Regions from separate parts of the Thainema salinarum CENA647 genome, predicted to be linked through region 1. Evidence: predicted binding sites of a transcription regulator. Region 1 holds the regulator's gene; each other region holds the start of a gene.
What was found. The regulator NtcA, encoded in region 1, controls nitrogen genes in cyanobacteria. The targets are predictions, from matches to a motif close to TTTGTANNNNNNNNTACAAA.
Positions count from the first base shown of each region.

Region 2: AC286M_RS06185 (acetamidase/formamidase family protein) is a predicted target of NtcA. The motif match lies at 2,133-2,152, and genes of this name have one in related genera.
Region 3: urtA (urea ABC transporter substrate-binding protein) is a predicted target of NtcA. The motif match lies at 1,387-1,406, and genes of this name have one in related genera.

Region 1 is NZ_JBYJZJ010000022.1:751,641-754,924, reverse strand. Features, by position in the region: gene fabI (enoyl-ACP reductase FabI) at 1-652, opposite strand, end outside; gene ntcA (global nitrogen regulator NtcA) at 1,078-1,749, shown strand; gene AC286M_RS10095 (DUF3084 family protein) at 1,971-3,284, shown strand, end outside.
Region 2 is NZ_JBYJZJ010000015.1:977,372-980,655, forward strand. Features, by position in the region: gene AC286M_RS06165 (RuBisCO small subunit-like domain-containing protein) at 1-676, opposite strand, end outside; gene hisI (phosphoribosyl-AMP cyclohydrolase) at 735-1,220, opposite strand; gene AC286M_RS06175 (hypothetical protein) at 1,405-1,767, opposite strand; gene AC286M_RS06180 (hypothetical protein) at 1,837-2,052, opposite strand; gene AC286M_RS06185 (acetamidase/formamidase family protein) at 2,219-3,284, shown strand, end outside.
Region 3 is NZ_JBYJZJ010000022.1:906,281-909,564, reverse strand. Features, by position in the region: gene AC286M_RS10820 (phosphoadenylyl-sulfate reductase) at 287-1,168, shown strand; gene urtA (urea ABC transporter substrate-binding protein) at 1,613-2,881, shown strand.

The DNA of each region.
Region 1 (3,284 bases):
GGGGCGCTGTGGCTTCAACATGGTGAATCATGTCCAGAATGCCACCAACGGCAGAAGAGGCCAGCGTGCGAATCGGGCCAGCCGAAATGCCGTTGACGCGGATATTGGCTGGGCCTAGATCGGCGGCTAGATAGCGGACATTCATCTCTAGTGCAGCTTTAGCGATGCCCATCACGTTGTAGTTCGGAACTACTTTGACGCCGCCTAGATAGGTCAGAGTAACGATACTGCCGCCCTCGGTCATCAACGGCTTAGCGGCATTAGCCAACTGCACCAGAGAATAAGCACTAATATCTAGCGCGGTTTGAAATCCGGTGCGAGAGGTATCCACAAAGTTGCCCGTCAGGTCATCCCGATTGGCAAACGCAAGGCAATGAACCAAAATATCAACTCGTCCCCACTTTTCCTTTACCGCATCAAATGCCGCAGTTACTTGCTCATCGTTCTGCACATTTAAGGGGAGAAACAGGTCAGGATTGAGCGATTCAACCAGATCAGCCACTTTCTTTTCATGACGACCCCGCTCGTCCGGCAAGTAGGTAATGGCTAAATTGGCCCCGGCTTGATGGAGCTGTTGGGCAATGCCCCAAGCAATGGAACGATTATTGGCAATACCCGTAACAAACGCGTTTTTCCCTGAGAGATTTAGCATGGTCGTCCGTTTATGTCTGTAGTTCAATAGTCAACGTCTGTTCCCAATCCTCTCATGCCAGCTCATCAATTCGTGAGCGATCGCGATCGCAAATCATTTGGTCAGAAGAGTGGCTCAGTAGTCGGGCGATGCGCACCAACTACTTGCAACTCATTGCGCACTCTCAGAGTGACAAGGGATGGCAATATCCACACATAATCCAGTTTCTCCGCTTATGATTGAGGTGAATTATTGGCGTAAACCGAGAAAACCTTAGAAAATCAATCCCTATCCTTAAGAATATGTAGCATTTATCACAAAAAAGTGTTTCAAGAGTAGGTTTTAGTGGGTCTAATATATAGGCGTTGATACAGACGGTCTGTTTCGTCCCATACGTGTGGGTAAATACGTAAAACCAGCACAAACAGGTGGTAGGGCAAAGAGGTATGGTAGTGACGCAAGAGCGACCACTCGCGGATTTATTTAAGCAGCTCAGCGGCGGTATTTTTCCACCGGTAGTTGAGTCATTTGAACGAGGTAAAACCATTTTTTTCCCAGGCGATCCGGCTGAGCGCGTCTACTTTTTATTAAAAGGCGCAGTCAAGCTCTCGCGGGTCTATGAAGCGGGAGAAGAAATTACCGTAGCGCTATTGCGAGAAAATAGCGTGTTTGGTGTTCTGTCACTGATTACGGGCAATCGTTCGGATCGGTTCTACCATGCTGTCGCCTTTACTCCAGTGGAACTGCTATCGGTGCCGATTGAGCAGGTTTCCAAGGCCCTGGGTGAGCATCCGGAATTAGCCATGCTCATGCTGCAAGGTCTATCCTCGCGAATTTTGCAAACCGAGATGATGATTGAGACCCTCGCCCATCGGGATATGGGATCACGGCTAGTCAGTTTCCTGCTGATTCTCTGTCGCGATTTTGGCGTACCCAGCAAAGACGGTATTACGATCGATCTCAAGCTGTCCCATCAAGCGATCGCAGAAGCGATCGGTTCAACTCGCGTAACGGTGACCCGCCTGTTAGGTGATTTGCGCCAAGATGAGATGATTTCGATTCACAAGAAAAAGATTACTGTACACAATCCTGTCATTTTGAGTCGGCAGTTTACGTAGCCTGTGCGTCATTTGTTTATCGATCAGCGCAACACTGATTTGTCGTTGCCTTTTTGTTCTACAGTGAGCTTGTTCGCAATTGACCCCGAAGCTTGGCATTTAAACCTATGCTGGTAGAGGAACGTGGCTATATCTCACGTATAGATTGAAGCCGAGATCCTGACACTACGTCCATTGCGTCGATTGAACAGGCTGTTGCTGTAGGTTAACTAAACTCTTCCATGACCATAGGGTACGTCCTGATTGTGGCTATTCTCATTCTTGGCGGTGTGATCGCAACATTGGGCGATCGCATCGGCATGAAGGTGGGAAAAGCTCGGCTTACCCTGTTCAATCTGCGTCCACGGCAGACTGCGACATTGGTTAGCGTCATAACAGGCAGCTTGATTTCGGCCTCTACTCTGGGAATTTTATTTGCCGTCAGCAGCCAGCTTCGCAAAGGCGTTTTTGAGTTCGAAGAAGTGCAGACGGATCTGCGGGAGGCACAGACGGATCTCCAGCAGGTGCAGCGCGATCGCGAGCGAATCGAAGATGAACTAGAAGAAGCCCAGAGTCGTCAAAAGAAGGCGCAGCAGCGGCTGCAAGAAATTAATAGTTCACTCAACGCGGCAGTAGAGCGTCAGCAACAGACACAGGCACAGCTTAGTCAGACTCAAACAGAGCTACAGCAGAGCGAGCGCAGCTATGGTCAAGCCCAACGTCAACTGCGTCAGCTCTCTCAGCAGGAGCAGGAGCTACAGCAGGAAGTCCAGCAGCTTCAGACGGAACGACAGGCATTGATTGAGCGGGAACGGGAAATTCGGGCGCTGATTGAGGAGCGCGATCGCGAAATTGGCCAACGAGATACTGCGATCGCACGTCAGAAAAACTTACTGGAAGAACTGGAAGCCCAGCAGGATTATCTATCGACCGAGGTTAGACGGCTGGAGCAAGAAGCACAAGGACTGCGTCAAGGCAATGTGGCACTGGCTCGCAATCAGGTCTTGGCTTCGGGTGTATTTCGGGTTGAGCAACCCGAAGCAGCAGTGGATGCGATTCGCCAAATTCTTCAGGAGGCCAATCGAACCGCGCTTCGCGCCGTTTTACCAAACTTCAACGATCCAGAGCAGCAAATTATTTTTATTACGAACCCGGAAGTCCAGCAGCTTGTTGAACAGGTTGATGACGGACAAGCTTATGTAGTACGAATTCTGTCAGCGGCAAACTACTTAGTTGGCGAACCCTGCGTTTTGGAGGAGAACGATCCCTGTATTCAAGTATTTTGGGATGCCGTTCCCAATGACTTGATTTTCGACACAGGAGATGTTGTCGCGGCCACGCCTATTGAGCGCGAGAATTTAACGACTCAGGGCCTGCGAGAGCGATTGTATTTACTCTTAGCAACCTCGCAGTTTCGTTCTCGACAGGCTGGCGTAGTCGTGGACGACGTTGATGTGGCGGGGCGTCCAGAAACCATCTTTCGCTTTTTAGAACAGGTGCAGCGCTATGGGCAGCCCGTCAGCCTACAAGCGATCGCAACTCAGCCCATTTATGCC
Region 2 (3,284 bases), on a different contig from region 1:
GCCGAAGTTGTTGCCGGATTGTATCCACGATGTCTGCCTGTAAAAGATGAGCAGCTTGGCCATTATGAGGTACAGGGTGGAAGCCATTCTTGGATGAGGGATTCTGGAAAGCGGTGACGCAGGCAACATCGTTAGCGCAGCGGTACCCGGCTCGCAGGGCCTGGTTGATTTCGACTACATGGTGAGAGAAGGTTCTGTCGCTCTCGTTGGCATCGGGGAGTCGATCAGCCGCCTGCTGGGTCGTAATCACCGCTCCCGAGGGCACATATTTACCGGAGGGAATCTCCACATCCTGAATCAGGGCGTGCATCATCACAATGCACCCGTGGCCGACCTGGGCATTAAATACCGTCGAGCGAAAGCCAATAAAACAGTCATTGCCCACATAAGCCGGGCCGTGGATCAACGCCATGTGGGTAATGCAGGTGTCGTGACCGATCCACACAGAGTAGGCTTGCTGGTCATCTCCTAGAACTCGCCCCTGCTCTAACCCGTGGATGACTACCCCATCCTGAATGTTGGTATTTGCCCCGATGCAAAAGGGAGCCCCTTCATCGGCGCGGATGGAGGTATTGGGAGCGATGATCACATTTTCCCCCAGGCGCACATCCCCAATCAGGCTGCACTGGGGATGGACATAGGCAGAGGCTGGAATAGTGGGCTGATCTGAGATCACGGTCCCAGGGCGTGGGTGGGGCGGGTTGATGACGCAGCGGCATGGTACTGTCCTCGGTTCACAGTTGAGTGGGATTGGGCACATCCCCATAGACGGTGGCGGGGTCAAAGGTCTTGGCGGTTTCCGTCAAGGTGAGGGTAATGGGCTGATTCCCCTGACTATCCCCCTCGCCAGGGAAAATCTGGCGATAAAAGCAAGAGCGATAGCCCACATGACAACTGGCTCCTGCCCCAGCCACCTTGACCTTCATCCACAGACAATCCTGGTCATCGTCAATCAGCAGTTGCTGTACGGTCTGCACCAGGCCGCTGGTGGCTCCCTTGTGCCAGATCTGCTGGCGACTGCGGCTGTAGTAGTGGGCTTCACCCGTTTCCAGGGTTTTCAGCAAAGCGGCCTCATTCATGTAGCCATGCATCAACACCTCGCCAGTGGCAGCATCCGTGGTGATCACCGGGATGAGCCCATGGGCGTCAAACTTAGGAGCCAGAAGCATCCCTTCTTCGACGGCTTCAACCGAGGTGCGGGCAGCAAAGGATGATGACATGGTACAGGAGACTGAACATGAGAATGATAATCATTATTGCATGATGAGTGACAGATTTTGACCTTTACAGTGGCCGCACTCTCCTCCGTCATCCCTTCTGCAAAAACGTCTATATGCCCTTTTTAGTGTTGGTTTGATCAGAATGGCGATCGCCTGAGTCCACCCTTCTGGATCAAAGAAACGGTTACAGCCAGCCGCCTCCCCAGGCCAGCACCAGGGAAAACCCGATCGCGGCGATCGCCTGCCGCGCCATCAGCCCCACCGCAAACCGCACCGACTGTTCGCGGGCAATGGTGAGTGCAGTGACGAGGCAGGGCAGCAGCACTCCGGCTAGGTAAACCCCCGTCAAGATTTGTAGCGGCGTCAGTACCGCTAGGGTGTCTGGTTCGGCAAAGAGCAGCAGTCCGTCTTTGCGAATGGAGGCCAAAATCACAGGTAAAGCGGCTTCTGGGGGCAGGCCAAACAGCCCCATCAGGGGGTTAATCCATCCCGCCAGGGCAGTGATGAGGCCAAACCAGTCCAACACGGAGGCGATGATCGTAATCACCAAAAAGATGGGGATCGCATTGGTGAAAAACTGGCTGAGGGTACCCTGGGTTTCGCGCCAGATGGCCGACTAGCGGGGCACTTCCAAAAACGTGCGCCGTTCAATCATCAGCGCGTTATGGGGGGAACGGGCGGCTTTGGGCGCAATCAAGCGGGTGTAGATCAGGGTGGTCAGGGTTAGGTAGCCCAGGTAGGGCACCACTAAACCGGGCAAATTGGCGGCGCTGAAGACCCCCAGGGTAGCCCCAAACTGGTAGGAACAGGCAGAAAAGGCGATCGCCTTCAACAGTAAGCTCCAACTGTTTAAAGATTCATGCCAGGAACTGCCCCGCACGATGCGGAAGCGATCGTCTCCGTCTGTGAAGTTGTGTTATCTAGACTACAAACGCCATTTGCATTCTGTAGAAAACTAATCGATGTTCTTGGGCCAAAATCCCTTTAGGAAAGACAGAATGGCTGAAAATCGTAAAATGCGTTGGCTGAAGACCTGGCCGTCTTTGTCTGTTGCCACGCTTGTTCTCTGTTTGATGGCGAGTTTTCTTCCCGTTGGCATGACCCCGGTGAGTGCGGTGGTGCCTCCGATTGAAAGCACGGTGCCAACGAGCTGTGGCAGTCGCGCCACCAGTCCTCGCCACTACGCAGTGGCGGCCAGCCCTGAAACGGTTCACTGGGGCTACTACAGCAAAAATCAGGCTCCGGTGATTTCCATTAATTCTCAGGACTACGTCACCCTGGAAACCATTACTCACCACGCGGGTGATGACTACGATCGCATGATTGCAGGCGACCCTGCCATCGAAAGCATTTACAACTGGACGGCTGAGGGCAAAACCGTGAGCGATCGCGATCCTGGCGTCCACATTCTCACGGGTCCCGTCTATATCTGCGGTGCAGAACCCGGCGATCTGCTGGAGGTGCGCGTTGTCGATCTGAAGTTGCGTCCTAGCGGTATGGATCCTACCAAAACCTATGGCTCTAACGCGGCGGCCTGGTGGGGCTTTCAGTACGACAACTACAAGGGAGATCCCAAACCGCGCGAGGTGATTACGCTGTATGAAATGGACGCTACAGGTGAGAAGCCGTGGGCCGAGGCCGTCTACCGCTACCAGTGGACGTCCCAAACGACCCCCGATGGGAAAGCCCATGACACGATTGACTATCCTGGCATCATTGTTGATCACGCCACCGTTACCGAGATTGAAGACACTCTGGAAGGGGTCAAAATTCCCCTCCGTCTGCACCTGGGCTCTATGGGGGTCGCTCCTAGCGAAGCCGATGTGGTCGATTCCATTCCGCCTGCTTACTTTGGCGGCAACATGGATAACCGCAACATTGGCGTGGGCACCTCCCTGTACCTGCCGGTCGCTGTGCCCGGTGCTCTGTTTTCCGGTGGTGATGCCCACGCGTCTCAAGGCGACTCAGAACTGGATGGCACCGCCATTGAAACCTCGATTACTGGCGTGTTTCAATTCGTTCTGCACAAGCAAGCCGACCTGGCGGGCACCATTTTGGAAGGAG
Region 3 (3,284 bases), 150 kb from region 1:
CCCCTGCTTTACGGTTGCCCAAGGGAAGCGAAACCTTCCACAAGAACAGCCTGAAGCGCCGACACGACAGATTGCGTTAGCCAGTCCAGACTTAATCTTTAATTTAATTTCGCCTCACTCACCCCTGCTCAACCGTTTAGCCCAGCGCCCCAAATCCCATCATTCATTTCACAATACTGAAATTTCACAATACTGATACCGGGGCACGTTGAAGCAACAGACATCGCGATAAACTAGTCAGATGGTTATTATTGAACACCATCAACGTTTATTCGCAGATAGACCTATGCCGCATCTGAATCCAACTACCTCTGACCACAATGGACGAGTGATCACAGCTGAGAAAATGGATTCACTTGCTATCCAGCAAATCAAGCATAATCGTCATCGGCAATCTTCAGACCTCCACATTCTGAGCGATGCGGTTCAGCCTCCCGATTTGGATCTAAATGCCGTCAACCAGGACGTAGATGGATTTTCATCAACTCAGCTAGTGCAGTGGGCTGCTGATACCTTTGGCGAGGGGTTAGTGCTGAGTACTAGCTTTGGTATCCAATCCGCCGTCATGCTGCACTTGGTCACATCCGTTGTGCCAGATATTCCAGTGATTTGGGTTGATACAGGCTATTTACCCAAAGAGACATATCAATTTGCCGAAGAACTATCCGAACGACTGCACCTCAATCTCAAGGTTTATCAATCTCCTATTAGTCCAGCTCGCATGGAAGCCCTCTACGGCAGGCTTTGGGCAGAAGATGATTTAGACGATCTCAACCGCTACGACTACATGCGCAAGGTTGAACCGATGCAGCGCGCCCTGAAGGAACTGGGCGCGACAGCTTGGCTGGCTGGATTACGCAGTGAGCAAACCAGTCATCGGCAATCCTTGGGCTGGGTAGCTCGGCAAGGCGATATCTATAAAGTGCATCCCATTCTCACCTGGAATTCACGCGACATTTATCAATACTTAACCACGCACGATCTGCCCTATCACCCCATGTTCGATCAAGGCTACGTCACGGTTGGCGATTGGCATTCGAGTCGTCCTCTCACCGCCAGCGATGAAGATGAACGAGATACTCGCTTCCGAGGTTTAAAGCAGGAATGTGGACTGCATCTACCACAGACTCCTGGCGAAGCCGATAGCCTCAATTCCAGCTCGCTATAGCATTGCCCTCAATGGCGCGTCTCCAGCCTCACGCCAAGCGCTAAAAATGCCTCAATTGTTAAGTAATTTAAAGGTTTGGAGCCCAAATTTGGCATTGCTGAGAATTTTTATTGATTCTGATTACTGAACCATACCTGTGCAGAGACTCATTCAAAATAGCTGAATCCAACTTAGATAGTTAATTTTGTAAGTTGGCATCTATCCCGCGAAAGAGAATATTTGTATCGTTAAATACAATTCTTGCTAGACCATCGGCCTAATATCGCACTCGGTGTACTTACGTGTATTTGACCTAACGATAGCTTCGTTGCTGAGAATTTAGAGATTTAGGTCAATCGCGTAGTGGTGAATGGCTGATTGAGTCAGGAGAGACGCTGCATGTCAAGTCAATTTGGTAGACGGAAATTTTTACTGTACGGGTCTGCTGCATTAGGAACCAGCATTTTGTTGAAGGCATGTGGGGCGAGTCCCGATGCAACGACAGAAGCTGAGTCCACAACTGAAGAGACAACTGGGGAAACGACAGGGGCTGCGCCGAGCAGTGGTGACACGATCAAGGTAGGAATTCTGCACTCCCTGAGCGGCACGATGGCGATTAGCGAAACGACCGTCGTGGATGCTGAGAAGATGGCAATCGACGAAATTAACGCCAACGGCGGTGTACTCGGCAAGCAGATCGAGTTCGTCATGGAAGACGGTGCATCCGACTGGCCAACCTTTGCGGAAAAAGCTGAGAAGCTAATTGACCAGGATCAAGTGGTAACGATCTTTGGCTGCTGGACATCGGCTAGCCGTAAGGCTGTTCTGCCCGTGTTTGAATCCAAGGATCACATGCTCTGGTATCCCGTTCAGTACGAGGGCCAAGAGTGCTCGAAAAACATTTTCTACACGGGTGCTGCGCCAAACCAGCAGATCGAGCCTGCGGTGGATTGGCTGCTAGAAAACAAAGGCAATCAGTTCTTCCTAGTGGGTTCCGACTATGTGTTCCCGCGTACAGCTAACACAATTATCAAAGAGCAGCTCACGGCCAAAGGTGGTGAGACGGTTGGAGAAGACTATCTGCCTCTGGGTAATACTGAGGTTACTCCAATCATCGCCAAAATTCGGGCGGCTTTACCCGATGGCGGCGTGATCTTCAATAGCCTGAACGGAGACAGCAACGTTGCATTCTTCAAGCAGTTGAAGTCAGCGGGTCTGACTCCAGACAAGTATCCTGTTATGTCGGTGAGCATTGCAGAAGAGGAAGTTCGCCAGATCGGTACAGACTTCTTAACCGGCCATTATGCGGCTTGGAACTACTTCCAAACCGTTGAAACACCTGAAAACGAGAAGTGGGTGGCAGATTTCAAGGCGAAGTATGGTGATGATCGGGTAACAAACGACCCGATGGAAGCCGCTTACATCATGGTTTACCTCTGGAAGCAGGCGGTTGAGCAAGCTGGAACAGCTGACGATCTCAATGCTGTGCGGACAGCAGCCTATGGTCAAACGTTTAACGCCCCCGAAGGCTTAGTCACGATGAACCCGAATCACCACATTTCTAAGACGGTGAGAATCGGTGAGATCCGCGATGACGGTATGTTCGAGATCGTGTCATCCACCGATGGCCCAGTTGATCCGCTGCCTTGGAACCAGTATGTTCCTGACACGAAGGGATTTGCCTGTGACTGGTCTGATCCGGCGAAGGGCGGTAAGTATCAGGCGGAAGCGTAGCGGGTAGTCTTCAACAGGTGATTTCAGTGTGCGAACAATTGCATACTGAAATCGCCGTTTTCAATATCGCTGTTTTGAGATCGCAGCTTGTAATTAGCTGCGACGCCGACATCGCCATTAGGAGATGACGAAAGAGGGATCAAGCTGACGGCTCTCCCTCTTTGTCAATCCCCTAACGTTATCTACAAGCTTTCTCCGGTCAAAAGATGGGCGATACAAACGATACAGAATTTGGTTTGAAAACCGCAGATTATTTTTTGGTAAACGGTTGGCAGGGCGTAGAATCCCAACTGTTCACCAAAACATAAGTCTGATTGTGATATGAAGTCCGCTCATGAAAACCAGTTTTATTTTTTGTGAAAGTTGGGCTGTGCCTAACTTTCACAAAAAATGATTTGAGTTT